3 regions of the Parapusillimonas sp. JC17 genome follow, and region 1 is predicted to be linked to each of the others. Evidence: predicted binding sites of a transcription regulator. Region 1 holds the regulator's gene; each other region holds the start of a gene.
What was found. Region 1 encodes FNR, which switches genes on or off when oxygen is low (the NO sensors DNR and NnrR bind a similar motif). Its sites were predicted from a motif close to TTGATNNNNATCAA; they were not measured.
Positions count from the first base shown of each region.

Region 1 (10,491 bases):
GCGGCGCAAGACCGACGCCCATGCCGCATTCGGAGAATGGCTCGAGACGGCGGCGATGCAGCCGCTGAGCCGGCAGCGCATCGTGGACTGGTTCGACGAACTATGCGGCCAGCCGCCCAGCGGCGCAATGCCTGTCGCGGACCTCAAGCGGGTGCTGCGCAAGCTGCGCGAGCGCGTGTTCTATTGCGCGATGGTGCGCGACATCAACCTGTCGGCTGATTTGCACGAGGTCGTCGGCGCCATGTCGGCACTGGCGGATCTCGCCATCGCACAGGCCTACAAAAGCGTTGCCGCAAGCCTTGCGGAAACGCATGGCGTCCCCATCGATCCTTCGACCGGCATGCCACAAGAAATGATCATCGTCGGCATGGGCAAGCTCGGCGGCAAAGAGCTGAACGTTTCCTCGGACATCGATCTCATCATGCTCTATGGCGAGGAAGGCGAAACCGACGGCCGCCGCAAGATCAGCCATCATGAATTCTATGGACGCGTGACCCAGCGCATGATGCCCGTCCTGTCGGAGATCGATGCCGACGGACAGGTATTCCGCACAGACCTGCGCCTGCGTCCCGACGGAGACGCGGGCCCGCTCGCCTGGAGCCTGGAGGCGCTGGAAAACTATCTGGTCGTCCAGGGACGGGAATGGGAACGCTACGCCTGGCTGAAAGGCCGCGTCATCCCGTGCCGGGCTTTCGACGGCAGCAACGCTTCGGCGCAGCTCGCACAGCTGGAGGCCCTCCGCACGCCGTTCGTCTACCGCAAGTACTTCGACTTCGACGCGCTGGCCGCGTTGCGCGGCCTGCGGGAGCGCATACGGCAAGACTGGCAGCGCCGGGCGCTCGCTCGCACGGGCGTCGACACGGTGCACAACATCAAGCTGGGCGATGGCGGCATCCGGGAAATCGAGTTTGTCGTTCAGTTGAACCAGCTCATCCGCGGCGGACGCATGCCATCCCTGCAGCAGCGCGGCTTGCTGCTTGCCATGCAGAAACAAGTCGCCGCGGGCGTTCTGGCAGCCGACGTCGCCGAAGGCCTGGCCTCGGCATACCACTATCTGCGCCGCGTCGAGCACCTCCTGCAATATCGGGAAGACGAACAGACGCACCTGCTGCCGCGCGACGAGCATACCTGCGACGCGTTGGCCGAGGCCATGGGCGTGAAGCGCGCGGATTTCGAACACCAGCTGGCGGACCATCGCGGCTTTGTCGCGAGAACCTTCCGGGACGCCTTTCGCATTGCCGGCATGGGCGATTCGGAACATGACGGCGGCGGCCAGCAAAACCTCGAAGCGCCGTGTTCGGATCTTGCGGAATACGTGCAGAACCACCTGGGCGATGACGCACAGGCCGTCTGCCAGCGGGTGGACGCCCTGCTGGACAGCCACCGTATCCGCAGCCTGCCCGCGAGCAGCCGCAAGCGGGTGGAAACGCTGCTGCCGGCATTGATTTCCATGGCGGGCAAGACGCAGCAACCTGCCAGCACGGCCGCCCGCCTGCTGGAACTGATCGAACACATCGCGCAGCGCAGCGCTTACCTGGCTTTGCTCGCCGAATACCCGGAAACCCTGGCCCGCGTCACGCGCATCGTCAGCGCCAGCCCATGGGCATCGCAATATCTGCGCCGCTACCCGTTGCTGCTGGACAGCTTGATCGAATGGCGTTCATTGCTGGAACCCACCGATTTCGCGCAAGTGGCGGCCCAGATGCAGCGCGAACTGGATGCCTGCACACTGCCGGACGGCAGCCCTGACGTCGAGCAGCAGATGAACCTCATGCGCGACATCCAGCATCAGGTCACTTTCCAGCTGCTGGCGCAAGACCTCGAAGGCGTGCTGACCGTCGAACAGCTGGCGGACCAATTGTCGGCACTTGCGGACATGATGCTGGGCGAGACCATCCGGCGGGTCTGGCCGCTGGTGCAGCCGCGCGGGCGCTCTGCCCCGTTTCCCGAACCTCGCTTCGGCATCATCGCCTACGGCAGGCTGGGCGGAAAAGAATTGGGCTATGCCTCTGATCTGGATCTCGTGTTCCTTTACGACGACTCGGACGATGAAGCCGGCGAGACCTATGTGAAGCTGGGCCGCCGCATGGTGTCGTGGCTGTCGACCATGACCTCCTCGGGGCGGCTGTACGACATCGACCTCAGGCTACGCCCGGACGGCGAAGCCGGCCTGATCGCCATCACCATCGATGCCTTTGAAGAGTACCAGACCAAGCAGGCCTGGGCATGGGAACACCAGGCCATCACGCGGGCGCGTTTCGTCGTGGGCGACAACGCCATCGGCAAGCGGTTCGACATGATCCGCGAACGTATTCTGCTCCAGCCGCGCGACCCCGAGGCATTCAAGAACGAAGTGCGCAACATGCGCGACAAGATCAGTGCCGGCCACCCCAACCGCACGCCCGATTTCGACCTCAAGCATGACCGCGGCGGCATGGTCGACGTCGAGTTCATTACTCAGTACCTGGTTCTGTGCCATGCCAACCGCCATCCCGTCCTGCTGGGGAACCTGGGGAATATCACCTTGCTGCGCCTGGCGGCCGAAGCGGGGCTGATTCCCGCGGACCTGGCCGACAAAGCCGCCAATGCCTATCGCGAGTTCCGCAGACAGCAGCACGCCCTGCGCTTGCAAGGTGCCGAGAAAGCACGCCTGCCCAGCGATCGCCTGACCGAGGAACGCGATGCCGTGATGGCGCTTTGGAATATGGTCATAGGGGACTAAAATAGGATCTTTGTGTGTTTTGCCTATGCCACGCCCTGCAAGGGGCGGCATGTATCGTTATGACAACTACCGAACGCCCCAAGCTGACGCTCCCCCAAGACCGTAAAAAGGTGCTGATGCATTCCTGTTGCGCCCCTTGCTCCGGCGAAGTCATGGAAGCCATGACGGCATCGGGCATCGACTATTCGATTTATTTCTACAACCCGAACATCCATCCGGACCGGGAATACGAGATCCGCAAGAACGAGAACATCCGATTCGCCGAACAGCACGGCATCGAATTCATCGACGCCGACTACGATCGCGACAACTGGTTCGAGCGCGTCAGGGGCCTCGAAAACGAACCGGAGCGCGGCGAACGCTGCACGGTCTGCTTCGACATGCGTTTCGAACGCACCGCGCTGTATGCCCACGAACATGGTTTCGACACCATCACCAGCTCGCTGGGCATTTCGCGCTGGAAGGACATGAACCAGATCAACGGCTGCGGCGAGCGGGCCGCCGCCCGCTATCCCGAACTCATCTACTGGACCTATAACTGGCGCAAAGGCGGCGGCTCCGCCCGCATGATCGAAATCAGCAAGCGCGAGAACTTTTACCAGCAGGAGTATTGCGGCTGCGTGTATTCCCTGCGGGACACCAACCGCCATCGACGCGCGCAGGGCCGCGAACGCATCGAGATCGGGGTGAAGTTCTACGGGAAGGATGAGCTTTGACGAGGCAGGGGTCAGGCCTTATGGCAAGGGGTCAGGCCTTATGGCAAGGGGTCAGACCCTATAGGGTCTGACCCCGAGTTCAATAAGACCCCGCGTCAATGACCTGGGGTCAGACCCCGTACGGGGTCTGACCCCTCAACCACCCATCACTGCAGCGTACGCTCGAACACGAACTTGTCGTCCTGCCAATCCACCGGCACGACGTCCTTGGGTCCGAACTTGCCTTCCAGGATCAAGCGTGCGATCGGATTCTCGATGTGCTGCTGGATGGCTCGCTTGAGCGGACGAGCGCCGAACACGGGATCGAAACCCGTCCGTGCCAACTGGGCCAACGCCGCCTCGGACACTTCCAGGCGCATTTCCTTCTGCGCCAGGCGCTGCCCCAGGCGTTGCAGCTGTATCCGGGCGATCGATTCGATGTGCTTGGCTTCCAGCCCATGGAACACCACCACTTCGTCGATGCGGTTCAGGAACTCCGGACGGAAGGACTGCTTGAGTTCATCCCAGATTACTTCCTTGATCACCTCGTAGGGTTGGCCCGCCATGCTCTGGATATGTTGCGAACCCAGGTTGGAGGTCATGATGATCACCGTATTGCGGAAATCCACGGTGCGGCCCTGGCCGTCGGTCAGCCTGCCGTCGTCCAGCACCTGCAGCAACACGTTGAACACGTCCGGGTGCGCTTTCTCGACCTCGTCGAGCAGCACCACGCTATAGGGTTTGCGACGCACCGCTTCCGTCAGGTAGCCGCCTTCTTCGTATCCCACGTAGCCCGGAGGCGCGCCGATCAGCCGCGCAACGGAATGCTTTTCCATGAACTCGCTCATGTCGATGCGGATCATGTGATCTTCCGAGTCGAAGAGAAAGCTGGCAAGCGCCTTGGTCAGCTCGGTCTTGCCCACCCCGGTCGGTCCGAGGAACAGGAAAGAACCATAGGGACGCTGCGGATCGGACAAGCCCGCGCGGGAACGGCGGATCGCATCGGCGACGAGCTTGACGGCTTCGTCCTGGCCGACCACCCGCTGGTGCAGATGCTCTTCCATCTTGAGCAGCTTCTCGCGCTCGCCCTGCATCATCTTGGAAACGGGAATGCCGGTGGCCCGCGAAACGACTTCCGCAATCTCTTCGGCGCCGACCTGGGTGCGCAGCAGACGCGGCTGATCGGCCTCTTTTTCGTCCTGCTTGCCGGACTCGGCCGCCTGCAGCCGCCCTTCGAGTTCGGGCAGCTTGCCATATTGCAGTTCGGCGAGCTTGTCGAATTGCCCCTTGCGCTGAAGTTCCGCCATTTCGGCGCGCGTGCGTTCGATCTCTTCCTTGATCGCCTGCGAGCCTTGCACAGCCGCTTTCTCGGCTTTCCAAATTTCCTCGTAGTCGTTGTATTCGCGCTGCAGTTTCAGCAGTTCGTCCTCGATCGCCTTCAGGCGGCGCTGCGAGGCTTCGTCCGTATCCTTGTTGACGGCCTCGCGCTCGATCTTCAGCTGGATGATGCGGCGGTCCAGCCGGTCCATGACTTCGGGCTTGGAGTCGATTTCCATGCGGATGCGAGCAGCGGCCTCGTCGATCAGGTCGATCGCCTTGTCGGGCAGGAAGCGGTCCGTGATGTAGCGATGGGAGAGTTCTGCGGCGGCGACGATGGCCGGATCGGTGATGGCCACGCCATGGTGCAATTCGTATCTTTCCTGCAACCCACGCAGAATGGCGATGGTGGACTCCACATCGGGCTCGTTGACCTGCACCTTCTGGAAACGCCGTTCCAGCGCGGCGTCTTTCTCGATGTATTTGCGGTATTCGTCCAGCGTGGTCGCGCCGATGCAATGCAGTTCGCCGCGCGACAGCGCGGGCTTGAGCATATTGCCCGCGTCCATGGCGCCTTCGGCCTTGCCGGCGCCCACCATGGTGTGCAGCTCGTCGATGAAGACGATGGTCTGGCCGGCGTCCTGCGAGAGCTCCTTCAGCACCGCCTTCAAACGCTCCTCGAATTCGCCCCGGTACTTGGCGCCAGCCAGCAGGGCGGCCAGGTCGAGCGTCAGCACGCGCTTGCCCTTCAGCGTCTCGGGCACTTCGTTGTTGACGATGCGCTGCGCCAGGCCCTCGACGATCGCGGTCTTGCCCACGCCGGGCTCGCCGATCAGGACGGGATTGTTCTTGGTCCTGCGCTGCAGGATCTGTATGGAGCGGCGAATCTCGTCGTCGCGGCCGATGACCGGATCCAGCTTGCCCTGGCGGGCCCGTTCGGTCAGGTCGGTGGTGTACTTCGCCAGCGCTTCGCGATTCGACTCGCCCTCGGAGTCCGATACGGCGGCGCCGCCCCGCACCGCCTCGATAGCGGTTTCAAGCGCTTTGCGCTGCAGCCCGGCGTCGCGCAGGATGCGTCCGACCTCACCCTTGTCATCGCACAGGGCGAGCAGGAACAATTCGCTGGCGATATAGGAATCGCCGCGCGTGGTGGCTTCCTTATCGGTACGCGCCAGCGCGGCCTGCAGCTCGCGGCTGACCTGGATATTGCCTTCCGCCCCCTGCACTTGCGGCAGGCTTTCGATATGCCTGTTCAGGGCAGGGCCGACCCGGTTGACCGCCGTCCCGGCGCGCGCCAGCAGGCTGGCCGCGCCGCTGTCGGCATCGGCAAGCAATGCCGACAGCACATGGGCCGGTTCTATGTAAGGATTGTCGTTCTTGACAGCCAGGCTTTGCGCATCCGCAATGGCCTGCTGAAACTTCGTGGTGAGTTTGTCGAATCGCATAGTCGTGTCTTTTATTGGGAGAGCATGAGCTCGAATGAAGACTATGTAGGGCCAAAAGCCTTGATTTCAAGGGCTGGCCGGCCTTTTCGAGGGGTCGTGAGGGGTCGGACCCCGTCTGTGTTAGAGGGGTCGGACCCCATTCGGGGTCCGACCCCGTGCGGCTTCCGTATTGGGGTCAGACCCATGGGGGGCTGACCCCGGACAAGTTACGGCGGCGGGGTCAGACCCGGCATGGGGTCTGACCCCTTGCATCCCTCTGCTACTATAGTCCGGTGGCGGCCGAAACCTTGCGCCGTCTTCGTCATTACCGTTCAGCATGGGTAAGTTCAAACAACTTGAAAGCTTCGTGGCCGTCGCCACGCTGGGTAGCCTGTCGGCTGCGGCGCGCGCCGAAGGCGTTGCGCCGGCCATGATCGGCCGACGCATCAACGCGCTTGAAGAGCGCCTGGGCATAAAGCTGCTGCTGCGCTCCACCCGCCGCCTGTCCCTGACCTCGGAAGGCGAAGCCTTTCTCGAAGAAGCGCAGCGCATACTGCGCGACTTGAACGAGACCGAAGCACGGGTCAGCCAGGGCAGCCTTGATCCCAGCGGCCACCTGCGGGTAACCGCCCCGGCCGGCTTCGGGCGCCGGCATGTGGCTCCCCTGCTGCCTGATTTCATCAAGAACCATCCCAACATGACGATCTCGCTCGACTTGAGCGACCGCCTGGTCGACCTGATCGAAGAACGTTACGATTGCGCCATCCGCATCGGCGAACTGGACGACTCGCAGATCGTGGGCCTGCGCCTGGCCGACAATAAACGCGTCATCGTGGCCGCTCCGGAATACCTGGCGAAACACGGCAAGCCGCAGCAGCCCAGCGATCTCACGCTGCACAACTGCCTGTCTTTCGGCAACCAGGGGAACCAGGCGCGCGGATGGCTGCTGCGCCAGGATGGCGAGCTGCGTGCAATACGGGTCAAAGGCAATATGGCCTGCAGCGACGGTTCCGTGTTGCATCAATGGACGCTCGACGCCGTCGGCCTGGCCTGGCGCTCGTTGTGGGAAGTCCGCGAGGACCTGGCGGCCGGCCGGCTGATCAGCGTACTGGATGAATATGCAGCGCCCGCCAATGGAATCTTCGCCATGCTGCCCGAACGACGCCACCTGCCCTTGCGGGTACGGGCTTTCGTCGATATGCTAAAGTCCACCTATTCGGAGTCCTCTTACTGGGACGTCAATTAGCGGAAGACACACAGCCAGTGTGTCATTTAATCACCCATACGCCATCGTGCCTTTTGACTCAGGTCAAAAGGCACGAAAATTCCCTTGAATTCCGCCTACAATAGGTTTTTTCATTCGTCCTCAGGACGATCGTATGCAAAAAAAGATCGCCGTTACGCCAGAGTCCACGCACTGTTCCACATGCATGCTCAACGAAATCTGCCTGCCCGTTGGAATGCCGCGAAGCGATGTCTCGAAGCTCGACGAACTAGTCAAAGAACGTATTCGCATCCCCAAGGGTAAAGCGCTCTTTCACCTCGGCGAAAAAACGGAAGCCATCTACGGCATACGATCGGGCTCGCTGAAAACCCAGCTTGAAGATGCATCCGGGCAAGTGCAGATCACCGGCTTCCTGCTGCCCGGCGAAATCATCGGCATGGATGGCCTGGTGGACGATCGCCACGTATCGCATGCAATCGCCCTCGAAGACAGCGAAGTGTGCGTGATCAGGCTCGACGAAATGGACCAATTGGCCCTGAAGGTGCCCTCTTTACAGTGGCAGTTCCGCAGGCTGATGAGCAAGGAAATCAACCGGGCGCACCAGCTCGTCATGACCTTGGGCGCCTTGCGCTCCGAACAGCGCCTGGCGGCTTTTCTGATCAACCTGTCGCAGCGGCTGGCGGCCTTGGGGTATTCGTCCACCGAATTCATTCTGCGAATGAGCCGGGAAGAAATCGGCAACTATCTGGGGCTGACCCTGGAAACCGTCAGCCGGCTGTTTTCGCGGTTTGCCCGCGAAGGCTTCATACGGGTACAGCAGCGCGAAGTCCATATCCTGGACATGCAAGGCCTGCGGCAGCTATCCGGAACCGACTGCGGCTAGGTCAAGCCGAGACAGGTTCGAGCCGACACCGTCATTCATTGATGGGGTCGCCAAACTCGTCCAGGACGCGGCCGCGCGGCGCCAAATGCAGGGTCAGCGCGCTGGAAACCGCCGCCATCAGCCAGAAAAGAAAAAAGCCGCCCGCGTAGACCTGCTGACGGCTGGCGTGTATATGCCCAAGAAAGGTGATGTCCAGCGGGTCTATCAGCGCGAAAACGGTCGCGCTGGTTGCTGCTGCAAGCAGGAAGGATGGCCACAGAATCAACATTGCCGTCACATGCCTCATAAAAGTCTCCGGTCTGATTTTTTTATTATCTTATCAGGGTTCCGGATTTGGCGGCGCGGTGGGCGCTTCGACGGGCGCCTGCTTGGTCACGACGAGGCCGCGCTTTACCCCGCCGTCTTCTATTGCCTGGTCGCTGAAATTCTGCACGGCCAGCACGATGGTGATGATGCAGCCCACGATGGCGGCGGCCGGACCTGCCATGATGATCCATGGCCAAGGTTCGCGCCACCAGGGCTTGCTGGGTCCTACCGCCCTGGCCGCGTCGGCTTCTGCTTGTGACATTTTTGTATCCCCGTCAGTCAATCATTTGGGCACGAAGAAGCTGGAACGTTCCACCACCGTCGTTTCATCGCCTTCGTCGTAGTGGCCCACCGCATGGAGCTCGATTTCGTGCAGGCCCGAAGAAACCTGGCCGGCCGGAGCGCGGACCACGAATGGAACCAGCCTGTTCGATGCGCCATCGACCTTCACCGTCGTGCCGCCCTCGTCGCCCGCCATCACGGACAGCTCCGGCAACCCGGTGGCACTGAAAGTGAGCGTAACGGGCGACTCGGATGTGTTGATCAGTTGCAGCCTGTATACGTTCTCTATCATGCCGCCGGCAACTTCCCGGCCCAGCGAGCCACGGTCCCGGATAACGTCCACACGCAGCGTCGTGCGGGTTGCCAGCGAAACGATGAAGGCGATGACGATCGCGCCCAAAATGATGGAATACGCCAGCACCCTGGGCCGCAACATGCGCTTGCGCACCTGGCTCTGTGTCATGCGGTCGGTGATGGCGCGTCCGGAAGTGTAGCGGATAAGGCCCGGTTCGTAGCCCATCTTGTCCATGACCTGATCACAGGCATCGACGCATGCGCCGCAGCCTATGCACATGTATTGCAGGCCCTCGCGAATATCGATGCCGGTGGGACAGACCTGCACGCAAAGGCTGCAGTCGACACAGTCGCCCATGCCCGCCTCTTTGTGGTCGATCTTGCGCGACCGGCCGCCGCGCGGCTCGCCCCGCACATGGTCATAGGTGACCACAAATGTGTCATCGTCCACCATGACGCTCTGGAAACGCGCATAGGGACACATGTACTTACAGACCGACTCGCGAAGAAAGCCGGCATTGCCCCAGGTGGCGACGGCGTAAAAAACCATCCAGAACCACTGCCATGGCCCCAGCGACAGGGTCAGCAGGCCCATGCCGAGTTCGCGGATGGGCGCAAAATAGCCGATGAAGGTGGATCCCGTCCACCAGGCGATCAGTATCCAGACGATGTGCTTGCTCGCCTTCAGGCGGAACTTGCGCAGGCTCCAGGGCTGCTCGTCCAGGCGGATGCGAGCCATCCGGTCGCCTTCGATGCGGCGCTCGACCCACATGAAAATTTCGGTATAGACCGTCTGGGGACAGGCATATCCGCAGAAGAGCCGCCCCGCCATGGCCGTGAACAAGAACAGGCCGAAGGCCGAAATGACGAGCAGGACGGACAGATAGATGACGTCCTGCGGCCACAGGACCATGCCGAAAAGATAGAATTTCCGGGCGCCCAGATCGAACAGCACCGCCTGGCGACCGTTCCATTGCAGCCATGGCAGGCCGTAGAAGATCAGCTGGGTGACGAACACCATGATGATGCGCCAACGGGCGAATATGCCCGATACGGAGCGGGGATAGATCTTGCTCCGTACGTCTTTGAGCGCCTTTTCGACCTGAGGAGACGAACCGCCTCCCCGCCCCTTGGACACACGCGGCGGCTGCCAGGCTGGCACGGCTTCCACGGGTTGTCCGGAAACGGGTTGGGCGACGGGTTCGTTACTCATTTCATACCTCAGCTAATGTTCGCGGCACCTATTTGGTTGCCACCTTCTGCCCCTGATTGCCCAGCCCCCAGACCCAGGCGGTCAACATGCGGATCTGTTCCGGAGTCAGGATGCCCTCCTGGGCCGGCAT
Region 1 covers NZ_CP197474.1:2,588,503-2,598,993, forward strand. The annotation lists gene glnE (bifunctional [glutamate--ammonia ligase]-adenylyl-L-tyrosine phosphorylase/[glutamate--ammonia-ligase] adenylyltransferase) at 1-2,722, shown strand, start outside; gene ACSBPU_RS12390 (epoxyqueuosine reductase QueH) at 2,782-3,438, shown strand; gene clpB (ATP-dependent chaperone ClpB) at 3,585-6,179, opposite strand; gene ACSBPU_RS12400 (LysR family transcriptional regulator) at 6,496-7,404, shown strand; gene fnr (fumarate/nitrate reduction transcriptional regulator Fnr) at 7,538-8,266, shown strand; gene ACSBPU_RS12410 (hypothetical protein) at 8,298-8,552, opposite strand; gene ACSBPU_RS12415 (FixH family protein) at 8,586-8,834, opposite strand; gene ccoG (cytochrome c oxidase accessory protein CcoG) at 8,856-10,361, opposite strand; gene ccoP (cytochrome-c oxidase, cbb3-type subunit III) at 10,390-10,491, opposite strand, start outside.

Region 2 (10,491 bases), 360 kb from region 1:
CCGCGACTTCCTTGATCGCTTTGGTGATGGTGGCTTCGCAATGCTTGCAGGTCATGTCCTGTACTTCGAATTCGATCATAAGATGCTCCTTGCTGAATTGATAAAATCATAAACCTTACAACTATGGTAATGTCAAACCGGGAGCACAGGGGTTCCCGTCTTCATTCCGGAGTGATCTCATGAACATCGGAGAAGCATCGGAAGCGTCCGCCGTGTCGCGCAAGATGATCCGCTACTACGAAAGCATAGGGCTCATACAGCCTGCGCGGCGCAGCGACGCCGGATATCGCAAGTACGGCGCGAACGACGTGCAGACGCTGCGCTTCATCAAACGATCGCGTGAATTGGGGTTTTCTCTGGATCGTATCCGGACGCTGATCGGACTTTGGGAAGACACGACGCGCCAGAGCGCCGACGTCAAACAATTGGCGCAGCAGCATATCGCCGAGTTGGACAGCGATATCGCCAAATTGCAGTCCATACGCGATCAGCTCGCGCATCTTGTGAATTGCTGCCATGGGGATAGCCGGCCCGAATGCCCGATACTGGCCGACCTGGGGGCAAGCCAGAACGGTTGAGGGGTCAGACCCCCTGCGGGGTCTGACCCCAAATCCCGAAAGGTTAAGGGGTCGGACCCCGTAGGGGGTCTGACCCCATGTCTCATGGCCCTATTCACGCACTCGGGGTCAGACCCCATACGGGGTCTGACCCCATCTCACAGCCCGGCTCACGCACTCAATCTGAGCGCCAGGGCGGCCAGGGTCAGCAATAGCACGGGAAGGGTCAGCACAATGCCTACCCGGAAGTAGTATCCCCAAGAAATGATCACACCCTTGCGCGCCAGCACATGCAGCCAGAGCAGTGTCGCCAGGCTGCCGATAGGGGTGATCTTGGGTCCCAGGTCGCTGCCTATCACGTTCGCATAAATCATGGCTTCCTTTACGACACCGCTGGCTTGGCTGGCATCGATCGACAATGCGCCGATCAATACGGTGGGCAGGTTGTTCATGACTGACGACAGCACTGCGGCTAGCACGCCTGTGCCCAGCGCCGCGCTCCATATTCCGTGGGTCGCGAAGTAGTCGAGCAGAGCGGTTACCCAGGCAGTGAGTCCGGCATTTCGCAGTCCGTAGACGACGAGATACATGCCCAGGGAAAAAACGACGATATGCCAGGGCGCTTCCCGCATGACCTTGCGCGTGCTGATGCGATGCCCGCGTCCGGCCACCAGCAGCAGGATGATCGCGCCCAGGGCCGCGATGGCGCTTACGGGGATGCCGGTGTGGCTCAGTCCGAAAAACCCCCCCAGCAGTCCCGCCAGCACCAGCCAGCCGGCGCGGAAGGTAGGAAGGTCGCGGATCACGCTGCGAGGTTCCGCCAACCGGCCTTCATAAGTGCGAGGAATGAAGCGGCCGAAATAGATGAGCAGTACGGCGAGCGTCGCACCGATGGAAACGAGATTGACGGGCGCCATGACCGAGGCATAGCGGGCAAAGCTGACCCCGAAAAAATCCGCCGACACGATATTGACCAAGTTGGAGACGACCAGCGGCAGGCTGGCGGTGTCCGAAATGAAACCGGCGGCCATGACGAACGCCAGGGTTGCAGCGGGGGTGAATCCAAGCGCCGACAGCATGGCCATGACGATGGGCGTCAGGATGAGCGCCGCGCCGTCGTTGGCGAACAGCGCTGAAACCGCGGCGCCCAACAGTATGATCAAGACAAAGAGCAGACGCCCGCTGCCACGGCCCCAGCGGGCGACGTGCAAAGCGGCCCATTCGAAGAATCCCGCCTCGTCGAGAAGCAGGCTGATGACGATGATGGCGATGAAGGCGGCGGTGGCGTTCCAGACGATTTGCCAGACTACGGGGATGTCGCTGGGCGCGACTACGCCGGATAGAAGACTAAGCGCCGCGCCCAGGCAGGCGCTCCAGCCGATTCCCAACCCGCGCGGCTGCCAGATGACGAGCACCAGGGTCAAGACAAAAATCAGCGCTGCAATACTCATAGGAGTGGAAGGCGGAGGGAGAAACAGATGGCGCTTGCCGCGCATTGGTCCCGCATACGGGACAGGCGCGATTATACGGGCTGCCGCTCAAAAAGGGCGGAAGGGAAGAGCGGGAGAAGGAGAACGTGCGGATCGCCGTTGGACGGCGGTCCGCACGCGGGCAAAAAAAAGCCGGGCCGGCCTGGAACAGACGGTCCGGCTTTCGCCGATAGGACGGGAACGGTTTAGCCGCTCAGCTTCACGGTGCCGGTCATGATGGCCCAGTGACCCGGGAAGGAGCAAAAGAATACGTAATTGTCGCTAGCCGAAAGCTTGCTGGCGTCGAAGGTAACGGACGTGGACTCGCCACCGCCGATGACCTTGGTATGAGCAATGACGCGATCGTCGCCTTCCTTGACATAGTCTTTGTCAAGGCCGGCGGTCATGCCGTCAGTGGCGACGCCTTGCTTGTCTACTTCCTTGGTGATCACGATATTGTGGCCCATTGCCGCCTTGGGCAGTTGGCCGGAGTGCTTGAGATTGACGGTGAATTCCTTGCATGACTTGTCAACGACGATTTCCTTCGTGCTGAACTGCATGGCGTCATTGCTATCGACGGTGACGTCACACTGCGCGGCCAATGCAGGCAGGCTCATGGCTGAAAGCAGGGCGGCGAAAGTGATTTTAGCTAGCATAGAAATCTCCAAAAGGAAAAAGGGGAAAAGCGGGAGGCAATGATGACGTAATGCTTGCATTGCCCAACATGGAAATTAAAACGCATTACATCAAGGGCAGTCTTGATACGTATCAACCATAACAGTTTTTAGCCCACACTCGCAGCAAGGTCTTGCATATAAACGCATTGGGAAACGAGGCCTTTCAATTCGTCTCGGGCGCTTACCCGGTGAAAGGCCTGGGGTCAGACCCCATTCGGGGTGTGACCCGCTGCATGTTTCTGAGGTCAGACCCTACAGGGTCTGACCCCCGGGCGTCATGGGTCTGACCCCTCAGACTTCATCAGCCCGCCCCTACGGAGCAGGCCTCCAGCGGCCCGGTCTGCACATTGAAGTGTTGCGCCAGTATTTCCACCGCCTCTTCCGCTTGCTCGACATGCGTGACCAGAGCGACGTCTTCATGTCCGATCATGCCTTGCTCCGCCAGAAAATCCAGATTCAAGGCCTGGTCCCAGAACTGCTTGCCGAAGAGCAGGATCGGTATGGGCGCCATTTTGCGTGTCTGGACCAGAGTTAGGACCTCGAACAGTTCATCGAGCGTTCCATAGCCACCAGGAAAAACGACCAGGGCGCGGGCGCGCAAAAGGAAATGCATTTTGCGCAGTGCAAAATAACGGAAATGAAAAGCGAGCTCGGGCGTGATGTAAGGATTCGGCTCCTGTTCGTGCGGGAGGGTGATGTTCAGGCCGATGGACCGGGATCCGACCTCGAAGGCGCCGCGATTGGCCGCCTCCATGATGCCCGGCCCGCCGCCCGTGACCACCGCGCATTCGAAGCAGGCGTTGTTCTGGAAAAGCTCCGACATCAAGTGTGTGAATCGTCTGGATTCGTTGTAGTAGTGCGAGTAGCGCACCTGGCGTTGCGCATCGGCCAGCATGCCGGCCATCTCTTTGTCGCGCGGATTGGCATCCACCAGCTCCTGCGCCTGAACGAGATAAGCCTGGGCGGTTTCGGGCGACATGATGCGCGCGCTGCCGTAAACCACCACTGTGCGCGTGATCTTGTGTTTGAGCAAGGCGTGCTCGACCTTGAGATATTCCAGCTGGAGACGCAAGGCGCGCGTTTCATCGCTGTTGAGCCAATCGAGATCTTCCGTAGCAGGCAGGTATGCGCTTGCCTGCCGGATCTTGTCTATCAAAGATTGGCGCTCTTCGTTCTTCATTGTTGCCCTCGGATGCCGCGTAAATAAGCCCGAGTGTAGCGCGCCGGCCTCGCGCGCATCCGAGGGAGCGATCAGGCGGCGGGCGGATCCGTTTCCCTGCCAAAATGACGATGCTTGCCCAGGGCCTGGATAAAGCTGTCGGCAGAGGACGCATCGACCATGTCGGACACCAGCAGCCCTTCGACGTTGCGCGCATTGTGCGGGATTCCGGCGGCATCGAGCAGCAACGATCCGGCCCCCAGCGCAAGCATGGCCTTGCTGTGCCGGAACTGATCGCGTACGAATTCCAGTGCGCGGCCATCCGCCGCCAATGCTTCCATGCCCACGGCGCCATCGGGTATCACCATGCCGTCGAACAGAGGCGAGGGGCTGTTTTCCAGTGTCGCGTCGGCATCCAGCACCAGCCCGTCATCGGCGGTGCATGGGCCGATCCGGCTGCCCACCAGGCGCACGACGGCGCCCGCGGCAATCAGGGCGTCGGCCACTGCCTGCGTCGTGGCGCCGGCGATATCGTCAGCAACGAGCACGGCGATCTTGCGCGTGGCAATGCGACCGTCTCCGGGCCGCGCCATCAAGGACAGGGCGGGAGACGTCTGCACTTCGGGCGCCGGCGGATTCGCGATGGCCAGAGGCATGGGCTCGGGCAATGCCATGCCCAGGCCGCCGGCTACGCCACTGGCGAGCACTTCTGACACATTGCGCAGCATGGAAACGATGCGTTCCCGCACGGCGGGTACGGTCACCTTGCTCAGTTCGAATGCAAAAGCCGAGATGATGTGCCGCTGCTCCGGCTCTGTCTGGCTATTGAAAAAGAGCGCCGCCTGATTGTAGTGTTCGCCGAACTTTTCTGGCTTGCCCCGAAGTTCGTCTCCCTTCACCGGCTCGGGGAAGGGCACGAAGCCCTGCATGCCGGCCTGGAATGGGCAGCCGCCTGCGAGCGAATTGGGTTCGTAAGAGACGCCGCCGCGATGAATGGCTTGCCGATGCATGCCGTCGCGCTGGTTGTTATGGACGGGAGCGAGCGGCGTGTTGATGGGCAGTTCGTGGAAATTCGGCCCGCCAAGGCGCGTGATCTGCGTATCGATGTAGGAATGGATGCGTCCGGCCAGCAAGGGATCGTTGGTGAAATCGATCCCGGGCACGACATGGGCCGTACAGAATGCGACCTGCTCCGTCTCGGCGAAGAAGTTGTCGGGATTGCGATTCAGGACCATGCGCCCGATGGGAGTGATAGGCACAAGCTCCTCCGGCACGATCTTGGTCGAGTCCAGCACATCGAAACTGAAGGCGTCGGCCTGCTCCTCGGTGAAGATCTGCACGCCCAGCTCCCACTCGGGATAATTGCCCGAGTTGATGGCCTCCCACAGATCCCTGCGGTGGAAATCGGGATCCGCGCCGGATATCTTCACCGCTTCGTCCCAGACCAGCGAATGGGTGCCCAGCATGGGGCTCCAGTGAAACTTGACCAATACCGACGAGCCGGCATTGTTTACAAAGCGGAAAGTGTGCACGCCGAAGCCCTGCATCATGCGGTAGCTTCGCGGAATCGCCCGGTCGGACATCTGCCACATCAGCATGTGTGTCGATTCCGGCATCAAGGAAACGAAATCCCAGAAGGTATCGTGCGCGGACGCGGCTTGAGGCATGGCATGGTGGGGCTCGGGCTTGACCGCATGCACGAGATCGGGGAACTTCATCGCGTCCTGAATGAAGAAGACCGGCATGTTGTTGCCGACCAAGTCCCAGATGCCCTCGTCGGTATAGAACTTCACCGCAAAGCCTCTTACGTCCCGGGCGGTGTCCTTGGACCCGCGCTCGCCGGCCACGGTGGAGAACCGTACGAAGACGGGGGTGATTTTGCCGGTTTCCTGGAAGGGCGCGGCGGCAGTCAGATCGGTCAAGGCCTTGTAGCATTCAAAGTAGCCATGCGCGCCCGAGCCTCGCGCATGCACGACTCGCTCGGGGATGCGTTCATGGTCGAAATGCGTAAGCTTTTCGCGAAGGATGAAGTCCTTCAGCAGTGCAGGGCCGCGCAGGCCGGCTTTGAGCGAATCCTGGTTGTTGGGTACCCTGACGCCCTGGTTGGTGGTCAACATCTGCCCGCTGCTGTCCGCCCGCACGCGCGACAGCTCTCCACTTGCGGCATTGAGCCCCTCGACCGCGGGTCCTTCGGTCTTGGCGGATGCGTTGCTTTCGGAAAGGGTGCTGGCAGTGACCAGGGAAGACGGAGGCTCGACGCTTTCCCCGGCAACAGGGTGGCGCGCATGCTCCAGGCCGTATTCGGTCTCTTTGGTCCGATTGTAAGGCCGAGCGGCGGCGGTTGCATTTCTGCCTCCGGCGAACTGCTCGGGTTCGGAATTGCCAGTGGGCCCAGACGCGGGCCCACTGTCGGTGTTGATAAAAGCGGTGGGCACGGGGCCCTGGCGTGGATTCTTAGGGGGACGGGTAGCCATGAGAGGACTCCATTGCTTGCAGTATGTCCGGCCGGGTTCGGCCGCTGCCCGTCACAGCAATATTCATGCCGAAATCTACTTGCGGTGGCAGAGCATCCCCAGCAGGAATCCAACCCCGGCTGCGCACGTGATGGCGTGCCATGGCCGCGTCTCTACGTAGACGTCCGCGCAATCCACCGCACGGCGCATGTAACCGCTAGCCGCATCGGCCGCGGTATCGACCGCGTCGCCAAGGGCGCCCCTGGCCACGTTGAGTTGTTCCCGCAGCCGCTGTCTCAGCGCGGCGATATCTGTCTGGCTCTCATCGTCCAGAATTGCGTCCAGCTCATTCAGCCAGACCGCCGCATCACCTTTTCCTCGCCGACCGCGCTCGCTGTAGGAAGAACCCCTGTCCGCCCGCGTGGTGCCCTCGGTTTCAAAAGAATCGTTCGGTGTTTCAGCCATGATCGCTCCCCAATAAGTCGGTTGGCCCGGCATTTTCCAGGCAGAGGCGGGGAAGCAATTGGCGTTCCCGGCACCGTGGACTCCTGATGGTTTTTCACCCAATTGACGTTATGAACATCGTTCAATATCATGAACATCATGGTAAAACATATGAACTTTCATGCATACTGATTTCAGAGAAATGGCCGATCGATTCGTACAGCGCAGCCCATTCAATCGCTGGTTGGGCATGTCGTGCACCGACGCGGAAGAGGGCAGGGTCGTTCTATCCATCAAATGGCGGGAAGAATTGATATCCAGCCCCGAACTTCAATCCACTCATGGCGGCATCCTGGCCGCTATGGTGGATTGCGCCGCCGACTACGCAATCGCCCTAAGCGTTGGCCATGCGGTCCCTACGATGGATCTGCGCATCGATTATCACCGCATGGCAACACCGGGAGACTTGGTGGCGGAAGGCAAAGTCATCAACCTGGGCAAACGTTTCGGAACCGCCGAGGCGCGGGTGCACGATATGAAGGGAAGACTGATCGCCAGCGGACGCGGGTTGTATCTGGTTCGTGCGCCGGAACACGGGACTACCGCCACGGCACTCCCCGCCCAGTCTCATATCCGACCCGCTCAATAAAGGACTAACCATCATGCTTGGAGGATGCCGTCTTGGGACCGCTTGAAGGAGTAAAAATCGTCGAACTGGCAGGGATAGGCCCCAGTCCCATGGCCGCCATGCTGTTGGCCGATCTCGGCGCCACGGTCCTGCGCATCGAAAGAACGGTGCCCGCCGCGCTTGGAATCGAGCGGCCTCTCAAATACAACGTATTGCTGCGCAACCGGAAAACCATCGCCATCGACCTTAAAAGCACGGAGGGCAAGGATTTCGTCCTGCGGTTGATACAGGAAGCCGATGCGCTGATCGAAGGTTTCCGGCCGGGCGTGACTGAACGCCTGGGCCTGGGTCCTGAGGCCTGCTTTGCCCGAAATCCGCGCCTCGTCTACGGGCGTATGACGGGTTGGGGCCAGAACGGTCCGCTCTCCCAGGTAGCGGGGCACGATCTGAACTATATCGGCCTGACCGGCGTACTGGACGCCACGGGACGTGCCGGCGCGCCTCCGACGCCACCTCTCAATCTTGTCGGGGACTTTGGCGGAGGCGCGCTGTATCTCGCACTGGGCGTATTGGCCGGCATAATCGAAGCACGCCGATCAGGCATAGGCCAGGTTGTCGATGCGGCCATCGTAGATGGCGCCGCATCGCTTGCAACTTCGCTGTTCGGCCTGCATGCCGCAGGACTCTGGAGCGGCTCCCGCGGGAATAATTTGCTCGATTCCGGCGCTTACTTCTACGAAGTCTATGAATGCGCAGATGGAAAATGGATATCCGTGGCGGCAATCGAAAAGAAATTCCATGACAGACTGCTCGAATTGATCGGTGTGGATCACGAGGAGATCGGTCTTCAGAACGATCCCAGCGGATGGCCGCGTGCGAAGGCCGTCCTGTCTGCTCGGTTCAAGACCCGTACCCAGCAAGAGTGGTGCGATTTGCTTAGCCAAGAGGACGTATGCGTGGCGCCTGTACTGTCGCTCGACGAGGCCGCCCTTCATGCGCATATCCGGGAACGCGAGGTACTGATCGATGTCGATGGCGTGATGCAGCCCGCACCGGCTCCGCGCTTTTCGCGCACAGTGCCCGATCGTCCCTCGCCGCCGAAGGCTGCCGGCGCCGAGAGCGTGGCCGAGGCGCTCTGCGGCTGGCTGTCCCCAAGCGAGCTCCAGGCGTGGGGTCAGACCCCGTACGGGGTCTGACCCCTGGCTACGCTGCCGGTTCTTTTCTTTGGGGTCAGACCCCATACGAGGTCTGACCCTTGGCTACGCTGCCGGTTCTTTTTTGGGGTCAGACCCCATACGGGGTCTGACCCCGCCTTCGGCGTTAACAGGCCCCGACCTGGGTCGGGCGCGGGGTCAATTACCCGGCATGTGGGCAAGCGTCTGGGAAGCGCTGGCGGCGACTTCCGCGATGATGGTCCGAAGCTGCGGTATGGCCTCTTTGAGCCGTTCGCTGGGTGCGACGACCAGCAATGCGTGCGTTGCCGTGCCATCGGCCTTGACGATGGGCGCCGCAATGCCGGATGCCCCGGAGACCAAGCTGCCCAGATTGAGCGCAATTCGGGAAATCCGTATTTCATCGAGTTCTTTCTGAAGCTCGGATTTCGTGATCGGGAATTTCGCCGCCAGCGGTTTCAGCTTCACGTTCTTCAGATAATTCTGGCACCACGTTGGTTCCTGGAAAGCAAGCAGCGCCTTGCCGGCGGCGGACCCGTACAAGGGGCGCGTCGTACCGATGGGCGCCGAATAGCGGATGGGCTGCCTGCTTTCTATGCCGTCGACATAGGTGACGAGCTTGGCCTCCTTGTCGATGACCGACAGGTAGACGCTTTCGTTGCTGCGCTCGGCCAGCTCTTCCATGTACGGCCGCATGATCTGCGTGGTGCCCGCACTGGCCAGAACTTCCGCCGACAGTTGGAATATGGACGGGCCCAGCTCGTAGCGCCCCGAAGAATGAGCAAGATACTTGTGCGCAACCAGTGGTCTCAATATAAGCAACAAGCTGCTTTTCGGAGCATCGAGCGCAGCGCTGAGCTCGGCCAGCGTCACGCCTTCGCGGGTCCGTGCGATGGCTTCGAAAATGCCAAGAATACGCAGCAGCGAACGAGGCTCATTTGGCGAGGATTTGCTTTTGGGGGGACTGGAAGCCATGAAGACGACAATGAGATGAAAACGCGAACCGCGGATGATATCCGCCGTTCATAATCATGAATGATACCTTAATCAAAGGCTTGAGCAAATATGGACCATGAAGAATTCAAGGCGTTCCAGATCCGCAGGAACGGCGAAATCAGCTCCGGTTTGACACGCGTCGTGCTGGACGACCTGTCGCCGGGCAATGTGCTGATCCGCAGCGCGTTCGCCGGCGTCAACTACAAGGACGCCTTGGCGACGACGCCTCATGGAAACGTCATTCGCCACTTTCCCCGTATCGGCGGGAGCGACGCATCCGGCTGGGTGGCCGCGTCGACCGACCCTCGCTTCAAGGAGGGCGACAAAGTCGTGGTGTGCGGCCGGGGATTCGGCACGGAGCATGATGGCGGCTTCGCTGAGCTCATCCGGGTTCCGGCGGACTGGGTCGTCAAAATACCGTCAGCCATGAGCCTGCGCGACGCCGCAGGCCTGGGCATCGCCGGCTATACCGCAGCGCTTGCGGTGGTCCTGCTGCATGAAGCGGGGCTGCGTCCGGAGCTGGGTAGAGTGTTCGTCAATGGCGCAACAGGTGCGGTGTCCGGCATGGGGATCGAAATGCTGGCTAGCCTGGGGTATCAAGTGACTGCGGCCAGCTCGAAATCCGGCGCAAACTCATACCTTGAAGCCTTGGGCGCTGACGAAATCCTGGATGCATCCATGGCGGACAGCGGCAAACCCCTGGAGAAGGCCCGTTGGGCGGCAGCGCTGGATGCCTTGGGAGGGCAGGACCTGAGTTTCCTGCTGCGCTCCTTGAAACCTAGGGGCTGCGTCGCGAGCTTCGGCAATGTAAAAGGCAACGAGGTCAACATGAGCGTATTGCCGTTCATTCTGCGCGGCGTAAAGCTCATCGGCGTGAATGTGACCTACTACATGGATCGCGAAGTCGAGCTGTGGGATAGGCTTGCAAGCGATTTG
Region 2 covers NZ_CP197474.1:2,225,441-2,235,931, forward strand. The annotation lists gene ACSBPU_RS10735 (cation transporter) at 1-79, opposite strand, end outside; gene cueR (Cu(I)-responsive transcriptional regulator) at 180-578, shown strand; gene ACSBPU_RS10745 (arsenic transporter) at 728-2,008, opposite strand; gene azu (azurin) at 2,233-2,682, opposite strand; gene ACSBPU_RS10755 (LOG family protein) at 3,005-3,883, opposite strand; gene ACSBPU_RS10760 (catalase) at 3,955-6,336, opposite strand; gene ACSBPU_RS10765 (DUF883 family protein) at 6,412-6,780, opposite strand; gene ACSBPU_RS10770 (PaaI family thioesterase) at 6,941-7,408, shown strand; gene ACSBPU_RS10775 (CaiB/BaiF CoA transferase family protein) at 7,441-8,583, shown strand; gene ACSBPU_RS10780 (IclR family transcriptional regulator) at 8,740-9,534, opposite strand; gene ACSBPU_RS10785 (acrylyl-CoA reductase family protein) at 9,625-10,491, shown strand, end outside.
Region 2: azu (azurin) is a predicted target of FNR. The motif match lies at 2,785-2,798, and genes of this name have one in related genera.

Region 3 (10,491 bases), 740 kb from region 1:
ACGATTCCGCTTCGAACACCATCGGACCGCGTGTCCTGGAACTGACCGCTCGCGAAAAGACCTGCGAATACCCTGACTTGCAGTGCCATGGCGAATCCTGCCCCCTGGCTCGCGGTTTCTACGACAAGCTGCCCCATGCCCGCCACGACGCCGTGAACGCCTCCGGAATCCTGGACCAGCGCAGGTTGCGCGACATCGCCTTGCGGCATGAGCTGTGTCCGTACTGGCTGGGCCAGGAACTGGCCAAGTGGTGCGACGTCATCGTGGGCGATTACAACTATTATTTCGATACCAGCGCACTGCTGTACAGCCTGGGCCAAGAGAGGCAATGGCGTACCGCCTTGCTGGTCGACGAGGCCCACAATCTGCTGGAACGCGCGCGCAGCATGTACAGCGCGGAACTCTGCGAAGCGGACATCATTGCGGCCAGGCCGGCGGCGCCGCCGGCGATGAGAAAGCGGCTCGACGCCTTGTTGCGCGCCTGGCGCAAGGCATTCCAGGACCAGCCCCAGGCTTATTGTGCATACGAAGAGCCACCCGCCGGCCTGCTGCCCATGCTGCAGCGCGCCGGCGTCGCCATGGCCGAGCACTTCACCCAGGCGGCGGTGGCCCCTCACCCCGACCTGCAGTCCCTGCATTTTCTGGTTCAGCACTTCCTGAAGCTCTCGGAGTCTTTCGGGTCCCATTCCATCTACGACTTGACGCTGTCGCCCGCCCAAGGCGGCCGGAACCATTCCGTGGATCGCCGCCTGTGCCTGAGGAACATGATCCCGGCTCCTCACCTGCAAGAGCGTTTTGCCGCCAGCCACGGCTGTGTGCTGTTTTCCGCAACCCTCACGCCCTGGCACTTCTATCGCGACACGCTGGGCCTGCCTGCAGACACCGCCTACGTGAATGTCGCCGCTCCTTTCCATGCCGAACAATTGGACGTGCGCATCGCGGGCCATATCTCGACCCGCTACGCCGACCGCGAACGCTCGGCCGGCCCCATTGCGCAGTTGATGGCGCAACAGTACCGGCAGCGCCCGGGCAACTACCTGAGCTACTTCAGCAGCTTCGATTACCTGGAACGATGCGCGCAAGCCTTCATGCTCAGTCATCCGGATATCCCCGTCTGGACACAATCGCGCCGCATGAGCGAAACCGACCGTGCCGACTTCCTCGCCCGGTTCACGCCGGAGGGCACGGGAATCGGCTTTGCCGTACTGGGCGGCGCCTTGTCGGAGGGCATAGACTTGCCGGGCACACGGCTCATCGGCGCCTTCGTGTCCACACTGGGACTGCCGCAAGTGAATCCCGTGAACGAACAGCGCATGCGGTGCATGGAGCAGGTCTTCGGCAAGCGAGTCGCCTACGACTACGCCTATTTATATCCCGGCCTGCAGAAAGTCGTGCAGGCCGCGGGACGGGTGATCCGCTCTCCGACGGACCAGGGCGTCCTTCATCTCATCGACGACCGCTATCTGCAAACCCGCATACGCGGCCTGCTGCCCGACTGGTGGCAGGTGGATTATGATGGCGCTACAAAAAACCAGACCCACGAACGAGGCGACACAGTCTGATGAATCCGGCGATCATACCCTGGGCCCTTTCGGGCGGCGCGGCCGTGGCGGTGGGGTTCGCGCGCTTCGGCTACGCGCTGATCCTGCCGGCCATGAAGACCGATCTGGATCTCAATTACGCGCAAGCGGGCTGGCTCAATACCGCCAACGCGCTGGGCTACCTGCTGGGGTCGCTGCTCACCATTTATCTGGTTGGCCGCCTGGGCAACAAGCGGCTGTTTCTGGGCGGTCTGGCGGTCACCACGCTTTCGCTGCTGGCCAGCGGCCTGACCCGCGACTTCGAACTCCTGACCGCCTTTCGCTTTCTGTCGGGATTCGGCGCGGCGGGAGCCTTCATCTGCGGCGGCGTGCTGTCCGGCGTGGTCGGCACGCGGGCCATCGTGATTTTCTTCAGCGGCGGCGGCATCGGCATGCTGTTCACCGGAGCGCTCCTGCCCTGGCTGTTCGACTTCGCCGGACCCGCGGCCTGGACCTGGGCCTGGATCGCGTGCGGCGCAGTCTGCATTCCCCTGTCGGTGGCCGCGATCGCCGCCATGCGGGACATCATCGAACCGTCGGTGTCGGGCGGCTCGGCAAAATGGCCGCTGCGGCCCTGCGTTCCCGAGCTCGCCGGATACTTTCTGTTCGGCCTGGGCTATATCGCCTACATGACTTTCATCGTCGCCTGGTTGCGCCAGAGCGCGATCCAGACGCTGCCGCTCGCGGCCACGACCTCCATCATGTGGAGCATCCTGGGCATCATGACTTTGCTGGCGCCGATCCTGTGGAAACGGCTGTTCAATGGCAGGCAGGACGGGCTGCCCATGGCGGCCTCGATGTTGGTGCTGGCAGCCGGCGCCGCCCTGCCGCTTGGGATGCCCAATATCGCAGGAATCTGGTTGTCGGCAGCGCTTGTCGGATCCAGCGTGTTCATGGTGCCCTCGGCCGCCACGGGCTTCGTCAAGACCAATCTTCCCAAACCCGCCTGGGGCGGCGCACTGGCCGTCGTCACCAGCCTCTTCGCCATCGGACAAACCATAGGCCCGGTCGCCGCCGGCTGGATCAGCGACCGATTCGGCTCGCTTTCAATCGGCCTGGCGGTTTCCGCGGCCATCCTCGTTCTGGGCGCTTTCATTGCGCTGATGCAGAAACCGCTTGAAGGGGTCAGACCCCACCAGGGGGTCTGACCCCGCGACAGTGCGATTGGGGTCAGACCCTGAATAGGGTCTGACCCCGAGACCCCTCACGCCGGAACGAGATCGTGCATAGGACGCACGGTCGGCGGCGCAACGGCGGCCAGGACGGGGCGGATGCCCGTCAGCATGTACTCGATGAGTTCGCGCACCGGGCGGATGGCGTTGCCGAAAGGCAATTTTTCGGAGCCGCGGAAAAAGAGTCCGCGCTTGATGTCGCCGGCCAGTGCAAATGCCAGGCGGGTATCGATGCAGAACTGGCCATGCTTGGCAATGCCGTCGCGCAGTCCGCAAGAAACCAGGCAATCGAAACCCACGGTGCACGGGCGCTGCTTGGCGGCGCGCTGGAGTTTTTCTTCCTTTTCGAGATAGGCTTCCAGCCATGGCGTGCGCACGGCGCGTGCAGGCAGGCCGGCGACGCTCATGAAAGTCACAATGTCTTCGGGCCTGGCCTCGACCAGCACTTTCTTGAAGTTGGGATGGGCATCGCCTTCCTCCGTCACCGCGAAAGGCGATCCCAGCTGCACGGCATTGGCGCCCATGCCAAGCAGTTGTTTTACCTGCTCGTGGCTATGTATGCCGCCACCCGTAATCAGCGGAATGCTTTCCTTTTCCAGGTCAAGATCCTTGAATAGCTGGCGTGTGCCTTCCAGCACATTGGAAAAGGCGAAATTCGGACTATTCACCGCATCGGCCGTGGGGGCGCCCAGATGGCCTGCCGCGTATTTCGGATTCTCGATCACGATGGCATCGGGCAGGCGGTTCTTGCGCATCCACTTCTTCAGTATCAGGCTGATGCCGCGAACATCGGACAGAATGGGCACAATGGCAACCTTGGGGAAATCGGCGGTGAGCTCGGGCAGGTCAAGCGGCAGCCCTGCGCCAACGACGACCGCGTCCGCCCCGCTTTCGCATGACTGGCGCACATAAGACGCGTATTCGGAAACCGCGCGCATCACGTTGACGGCGACAAATCCCTTCCCTTCCGCCATTTCCTTCGCGGCCTTCACTTCCCGATCGAGCGCGATGAGATTGGTCTTGTCGATAAGTGCCCGGTCGCGCGAACGGCCGGTCTCCACCATGAGGTCGGGATGGTGGCGACGCAGGTCGACGCTCGAAATCGTGCCCATGGCGCCAAGCGAGGCCACCGTGCCGGCCAAGCGATGGGCGGACACGCCGACGCCCATTCCTCCTTGTACAATGGGCAACAGAGATTTTCCCTTGAGCTTGAGTCTTTCTAGTACGGTGTGCAACACAATCGATGTCCTTGGTAATGATTGACGGCTTGACGCCTAGCGGACACTATGCAGCCATAACGCATGCGATTCCTTAATAAATGTCAAGGTTCATGCGCTTTGGTTGAAGGGGGTCAGACCCCGCATGGGGTCTGACCCCAAACAACAACAATGGCGAGGCGGCGGGGGTCAGACCCCGGCTTGGCTGAATGGGGTCTGACCCCGAACAACACTGATGGCAAGGCAGCAGGGGTCAGACCCCGAACGGGGTCTGACCCCAAAACTCCACCTGCCATGGGGTTATTCGCACCAGGCTCGGCAACGGCATATATGTTCACGTCAGCGGACCGGCAGGCCCCATCCACGTCCGCTACTGACCAACCCTCGGAATCAGCAAGAATCCATGCAGCGCGCATTATCCTTCAACAACTCACCCCGCTTGGGCGTCCCCTTGCGCTTTCTCATCAACACCCCTTTGTTCGTATTGCTGGCGGCCCTGCTCCTGCTGTGGGCAGGTCCCAGCGCGCTGGGCTCACGATGGACCGGCCATGCGCTCGCCCTGACCCATTTGTTCACGCTGGGAGTTCTGGCCAGCGCGATGATCGGCGCTATGATGCAGATCCTGCCGGTGGCGACCGGCATCAACATGTTGGCGCCGCGCGCCACCTCCATCGCGACGCACCTTTTATTGACCGTCGGCACACTTGGCCTGGCCGCAGGCTTCCTGACGGTCAACCCCGCCCTCTTTCAGCTCGCGATCCTGCTGCTGGGCGGCGCCTTCGCCTGGCTGTTGATATCAGGGTTCTGTGGACTGTGGCGCGACCGCCGCCAGGCGACCAAGGGCTCGACCGAGATACTGGTGGCGACCCGCCTTGCCCTGGCCGCCTTGCTGGTCACCGTCGTCATGGGCCTGCTGCTGGCGGCCAGCTTTGTCTGGCCCCTGCCCGTCTCGCGCCTGTTCACCGACCTGCATAGCGCCTGGGGCCTGCTCGGGTGGGTCGGGCTGCTGGTCATGGGCATGTCTTATCAGGTGATTCCCATGTTCCAGGTGACGGAACTGTACCCCAAGGTACTCACACGCTGGCTTGCAATCGTCGTGTTCGTCTTGCTGCTTGCCTTCGGCGCCAACCTGCTGCGCGATCCGCTCGGCGGCGTCGAGATCGGCTACACGCTGGCCATTCTGCTGTTGCTTGCCTACGGCGTCTACGCCTACGCCACCTTCCGTTTGCTGTGGACCCGGAAACGTCCGCAGGCCGATACGACCACCCGATTCTGGCATACCGCGGTCTTCTGCCTGGCCGCGTGCATCCCGGTATGGCTGGCGCAAATCATCATGGGCTCCGATCTCGCCGTGACGCTGGGCGTGCTCTTCATCGTGGGCTTTGCCTGGAGCGCCGTCAACGGCATGCTGTACAAGATCCTGCCTTTCCTGCTTTGGTACAACGCTCAGCGGGATCTGGACGTGGCGCTGCGCGAAGTTCCCAAAGTCAAGCAGATTCTGCCCGACGACATGGCGGCACGCCAGTATTGGGTCCACTTGGCGGCGGTCGCAACGCTCGTGGCCGCGAGCCTGTGGCCCGCGGACTTCACGCGGCCCGCCGCCCTGCTTCTGGCCGTGTCGGCGCTGTGGCTGGCGGCGAATATGGCGCGCGCGCTGCTTTTCTACCGGCGCGCGCTCAAGAATATTGCCCGCGCCTTGGCGGTTCGTGACGGGCAAGGGGTCGGACCCCATGCGGGGTCCGACCCCCGCTAGTCCGGGACGATGGGGTCAGACCCCGTACGGGGTCTGACCCCGACTCTGATCGGTTGACCGCAAGGGGGTCAGACCCCGCATGGGGTCTGACCCCGACTAACGCGGCTAATCCTGATACGCCCTCAGCCTGGCGGCGTTCATGATGGTGATTTCGCGGCCATTGACCTCGATGAGCCCGTGTGCGGCCAAATCGTGCAGGATGCGGGAAAAATGCTCGGGCGTCAGGTTCAGGCGCGAGGCAATGACGGTCTTGCTTGTCGAGAGCCTGAACCGGTGCCCATCTTCGCACTGCTGATCCTTGAGCAGGTAGCCGATGACACGCTGGGTCCCGGAGCGCAAGGAATAAGCCTCGACGTCGCCCATGAGCGAATGCAGGCGCTGGCTCAGGCTGGCCAGCATCTTGCGGGCAAAGCCGGGCTGCCGTTCGATGCCGCTGAACACCACATCCTTGCCGACATGCAGCAGCATGGTGTCGGCGAGCGCCTGCGCGGAAACGATGTAGTCCTTTTCCATGAACATCAAGGCTTCGCCAAAGCTGTCGCCGGGACCGATGATGCGCACCACTTTTTCATCGCCGCCTGGCGATACGAACATGAGCTTGATCTGCCCGTAGACGACGGCATGGAGGCCAACGCAGGGCTCGCCCCGGCGGAACAGCATGTCGCCGCGCGCGATCTGGACCTCGACCGTGCCGGAGGCCAGGGTGTCGAGCTCCGGCCCGGACAGCCCCGAGAACAAGGGCAATCTTGCCAAAAAATCCTGAGTCCGTGCCTTGCCTGTCGTCATATTGCTAGAATCCTGTAACGGTATCGTTGCCACTGCCATCGTGATCAAAATCCTGTTCAACGTCGCCGGAACGCTGGCCTTGATCCTGGGCATCCTGGGGATCTTCCTGCCACTGCTGCCCACGACGCCCTTCCTGCTGCTTGCCTCGGCCTGCTACCTGCGCGGGTCCGAACGCCTGCACCGCTGGCTCCTGGGGAACCGCGTGCTGGGACAATACCTTTCAAATATCCAGACAGGCCAGGGTATCCCCATGCGCGCCAAGGTCTTTACCCTGATCTTCATGTGGGCTTCGCTGGCGTTCTCCGCCTGGTACGTTCCCTTGCCGTGGGTACGCCCGCTGCTGCTGATTCCGGGCATAGGCGTGAGCTATTACCTGCTCAGGATGAAGACCCTGCCCCGGGCTCCGAAAGAACCTAAATAAGTTTGGAATACGTCGACACCGTCGGCTGCCCCAGGTATTTGTCGAAGACCATGCCGATGGCGCGCACGAACAGCCGGCCCTTCGCCGTGATGGTGATGCCCTGATCGTCCATCTTCATCAGGCCCGCCTCCTGGAACGGCGCCAGCTTTTCCAGTTCGGCCTGGAAGTACGATTTGAAATCGATGCCGTGTCGGCCGTTGAGATCGGAGAAATCCAGCGGCATGCTGCACATCAGCGTCATGATGACTTCGCGCCGCAGCAGATCGTCGGCCGATAGGTCGTAGCCGCGCTCGATGGGCAGCTTGCCCTCGTCGAGGTACTGATAATAGGCGTTGACGCTGCGCACGGACTGACTGTAGGAACTGCCCACCTTGCCGATGGCCGACACGCCGAATCCGATCATGTCGCACTCGGCCCGGGTCGTGTAGCCCTGGAAATTGCGATGCAGGCTTTTTTCGAGCCGAGCCTTGTTCAGCTCGTCGTCCGGCTTGGCAAAGTGGTCCAGACCTATATACACATAGCCGGCGTCCAGCAGGCGTTGCGTCGACATCAGGAAGATCTGGAGGCGCTCCTCGGCGGAGGGCAGGTCTTCGGCCTTGATGAGCCGCTGGGCCTTGAACCGGCTGGGCAAATGCGCATAGTTGTAAAGCGCGATGCGATCGGGCGAGATCCGGATCGTGTGATCGAGCGTGCGCCCGAAACTGGCCAGCGTCTGCTTGGGCAGGCCATAGATCAGATCCGCATTGACGGATTCGAATCCCGCTTTGCGGCTGGCTTCCACGGCCCGTTCCACCATGATCAGCGGCTGGATGCGGTTCACGGCCGCCTGGACGTCCGGATCGAAATCCTGGATGCCGAAGCTCGTGCGGTTGAAGCCCAGGCCGGCCAGCATGGAAAGCGTCGACTCGTTGACCGTGCGCGGGTCGATCTCGACCCCCAGCTCGGCATCGTCGGTAAATTCGAAATGGCGCTGTATGGAATCCATGAGCGACGTGAGTTCGTCGGCGCTGAGGAAAGTCGGCGTGCCGCCGCCCAGGTGCAACTGCACGGTCTTGCGCTCATCGCCCAGGCGGGCGCCCACCATTTCCATTTCCTTGTCGAGGTACTCCAGATACTGGGCGGCCCTGCCGTGGTCCTGCGTGATGACCTTGTTGCAGGCACAGAAATAACAGAGCTGTTCGCAAAACGGCAAATGGACATACACCGACAGCGGAGGCTTGGCCGCATCGCGCGCCCGCGCGTCGAGGTAGGCGAGGTAGTCCTGCTCGGCAAAGCCCGACCGGAACCGGTCTGCGGTAGGGTACGAGGTATAGCGCGGCCCCGATTTGTCGAAACGGCGAATCAGCTCTTCGGAAATTTCTATTTCCGGAAAAATGGGGGCCTTCTGGCCGACCAGGGGTTCGTAGGCATTCATCGCCTTTCTCCGATCGTGCCGGCCCGCCTAACCATGAAATGCGCATGGCAAGCGCGCGCCGGCTTGAATATCAGCAAAGGGACAGACCCCGAATGGGGTCTGTCCCCATACATATTGTGCAAGGATGCCGGAAAATCCGTCTTGACGTAAGTCAAAAGCGCATGCGGCATGAAAAACCAGAGCTTTCGCGAAGCTTAACAAAACATATCGTATTATTGAGGCTAGATTCACGCAAACCCACACGATCCCGCCCTGATGTTGCTCGTATTCATCCTTGCCCTGCCCTTCGCAGGCAGCATTATCGCTGCGCTGCTGCCGTCCAACGCGCGCAACCTCGAGGCATGGCTGGCCGGCGTCATCGCCCTGATCTGCCTGGCCCTCGTCTGCATACAGCTTCCGCAGGTATTCGACGGCCACATCGTCAAGGCCGTCGTGCCATGGATGCCCAGCTTCGGGGTTGACTTCACGCTGCGCATGGACGGCTATGCCTGGCTGTTTTCCGTCATCATCACCGCCATGGGCGCGCTCATCGTTCTTTATGCGCGCTATTACCTTTCTCCGCAAGATCCGGTCCCGCGCTTTTTCTCATTCTTCCTGGCGTTCATGGGGTCGATGCTGGGCGTGGTGCTGTCGGGCAATCTGATCCAGCTCGTGATCTTCTGGGAACTCACCAGCCTCTCGTCCTTCATGCTCATCGCCTACTGGCATCACCGGCTCGACGCCAGGCGGGGCGCGCGCATGTCGCTCACCATCACGGGCGCGGGGGGGCTGTGCCTGCTGGCCGGGGTGCTGATGATCGGCCATGTGGTGGGCAGCTATGATCTGGACCAGGTCCTGGCGGCCGGCGACATCATCCGCACCCACCCCTGGTACACGACCATCCTGGTGCTGGTGGCATTGGGGGCGCTCACGAAAAGCGCGCAATTTCCCTTTCACGTATGGCTTCCGAACGCCATGGCGGCGCCGACGCCGGTATCCGCATACCTGCATTCGGCCACCATGGTCAAGGCCGGCGTATTCCTTCTGGCGCGTTTCTGGCCCATTCTGGCGGGCACCGAAGAATGGACCTGGATCATAGGCGGCGCCGGGCTATGTTCGCTGGTGCTGGGCGCCTACGCGGCTACGTTCCAGATGGACATGAAGGGCGTGCTGGCGTATTCGACCATCAGCCATCTCGGGCTCATCACCCTGCTGCTGGGCATGAACAGCAAGCTGGCGCTGGTCGCCGCGCTCTTTCACATGATGAATCACGCGACCTTCAAGGCCTCTCTGTTCATGGCCGCCGGCATCGTCGACCATGAAACCGGCACGCGCGATCTCAGCCGGCTATCCGGCCTCTACCGAAGCATGCCCCTCACCGCCACGCTGGCGCTGGTCGCGGCCGCTTCCATGGCAGGCGTGCCGCTGCTCAATGGCTTCATCTCGAAGGAGATGTTCTTCGCCGAAACGGTATTCGCGACAGGCAGCTGGTTCAGTCGCGTTGGCTTGCCAACCGCCGCGGTCATCGCCAGCGCGTTCAGCGTCGCCTATTCGCTGCGCTTCGTGCTGCAGGTCTTCTTCGGCCCCATCCCGCGCGACCTCCCGCGCGCGCCCCACGAGCCGCCCAAGCTCATGCTGATTCCCAGCGCCATCCTGGTGCTGACCTGCCTGGTCGTTGGTATATTCCCAAGCTTTACCGTGGGCCTTTTCCTCAAGAATGCCGCGCAGGCCATACTCGGATCAGACCTCCCGGCTTATGACTTGCGTGTCTGGCACGGCTTCAATCTTCCCTTGCTCATGAGCTTCATCGCCCTCCTGGGCGGCATGCTGCTGCTTTGGCTGCTGCGCCATCGGCATCGTTCCCGCCCGGGCCTGGCGCCCTTCATCTATCGCTTCGACGGACGCCGGGGCTTCGAGACCATACTCGAAGGCATCGACACACTGGCCGCAGTCCTTCTGGACGTGACACGGTCCCCCCGGTTGCAGCCCCAGCTGCTGCTGATCGTCGTCGTCACCTTTATCGTGGCCATGCTGCCGTTGACGGCGGGCGGCTGGATCCGGCCCGAACTCCATACTCCGATCAATCCCTTCTTCGGCCTCATGTGGGTCGCGGGCGCCGCATGCGCCATCGGCGCCGCCCGACAGGCCAAGTACCACAGGCCCGCCTCG
Region 3 covers NZ_CP197474.1:1,852,151-1,862,641, reverse strand. The annotation lists gene ACSBPU_RS09025 (ATP-dependent DNA helicase) at 1-1,562, shown strand, start outside; gene ACSBPU_RS09020 (YbfB/YjiJ family MFS transporter) at 1,562-2,728, shown strand; gene ACSBPU_RS09015 (NAD(P)H-dependent flavin oxidoreductase) at 2,785-3,921, opposite strand; gene ACSBPU_RS09010 (hypothetical protein) at 4,373-5,722, shown strand; gene ACSBPU_RS09005 (Crp/Fnr family transcriptional regulator) at 5,828-6,508, opposite strand; gene ACSBPU_RS09000 (YbaN family protein) at 6,510-6,929, shown strand; gene hemN (oxygen-independent coproporphyrinogen III oxidase) at 6,922-8,343, opposite strand; gene ACSBPU_RS08990 (monovalent cation/H+ antiporter subunit A) at 8,599-10,491, shown strand, end outside.
Region 3: hemN (oxygen-independent coproporphyrinogen III oxidase) is a predicted target of FNR. The motif match lies at 8,485-8,498, and genes of this name have one in related genera.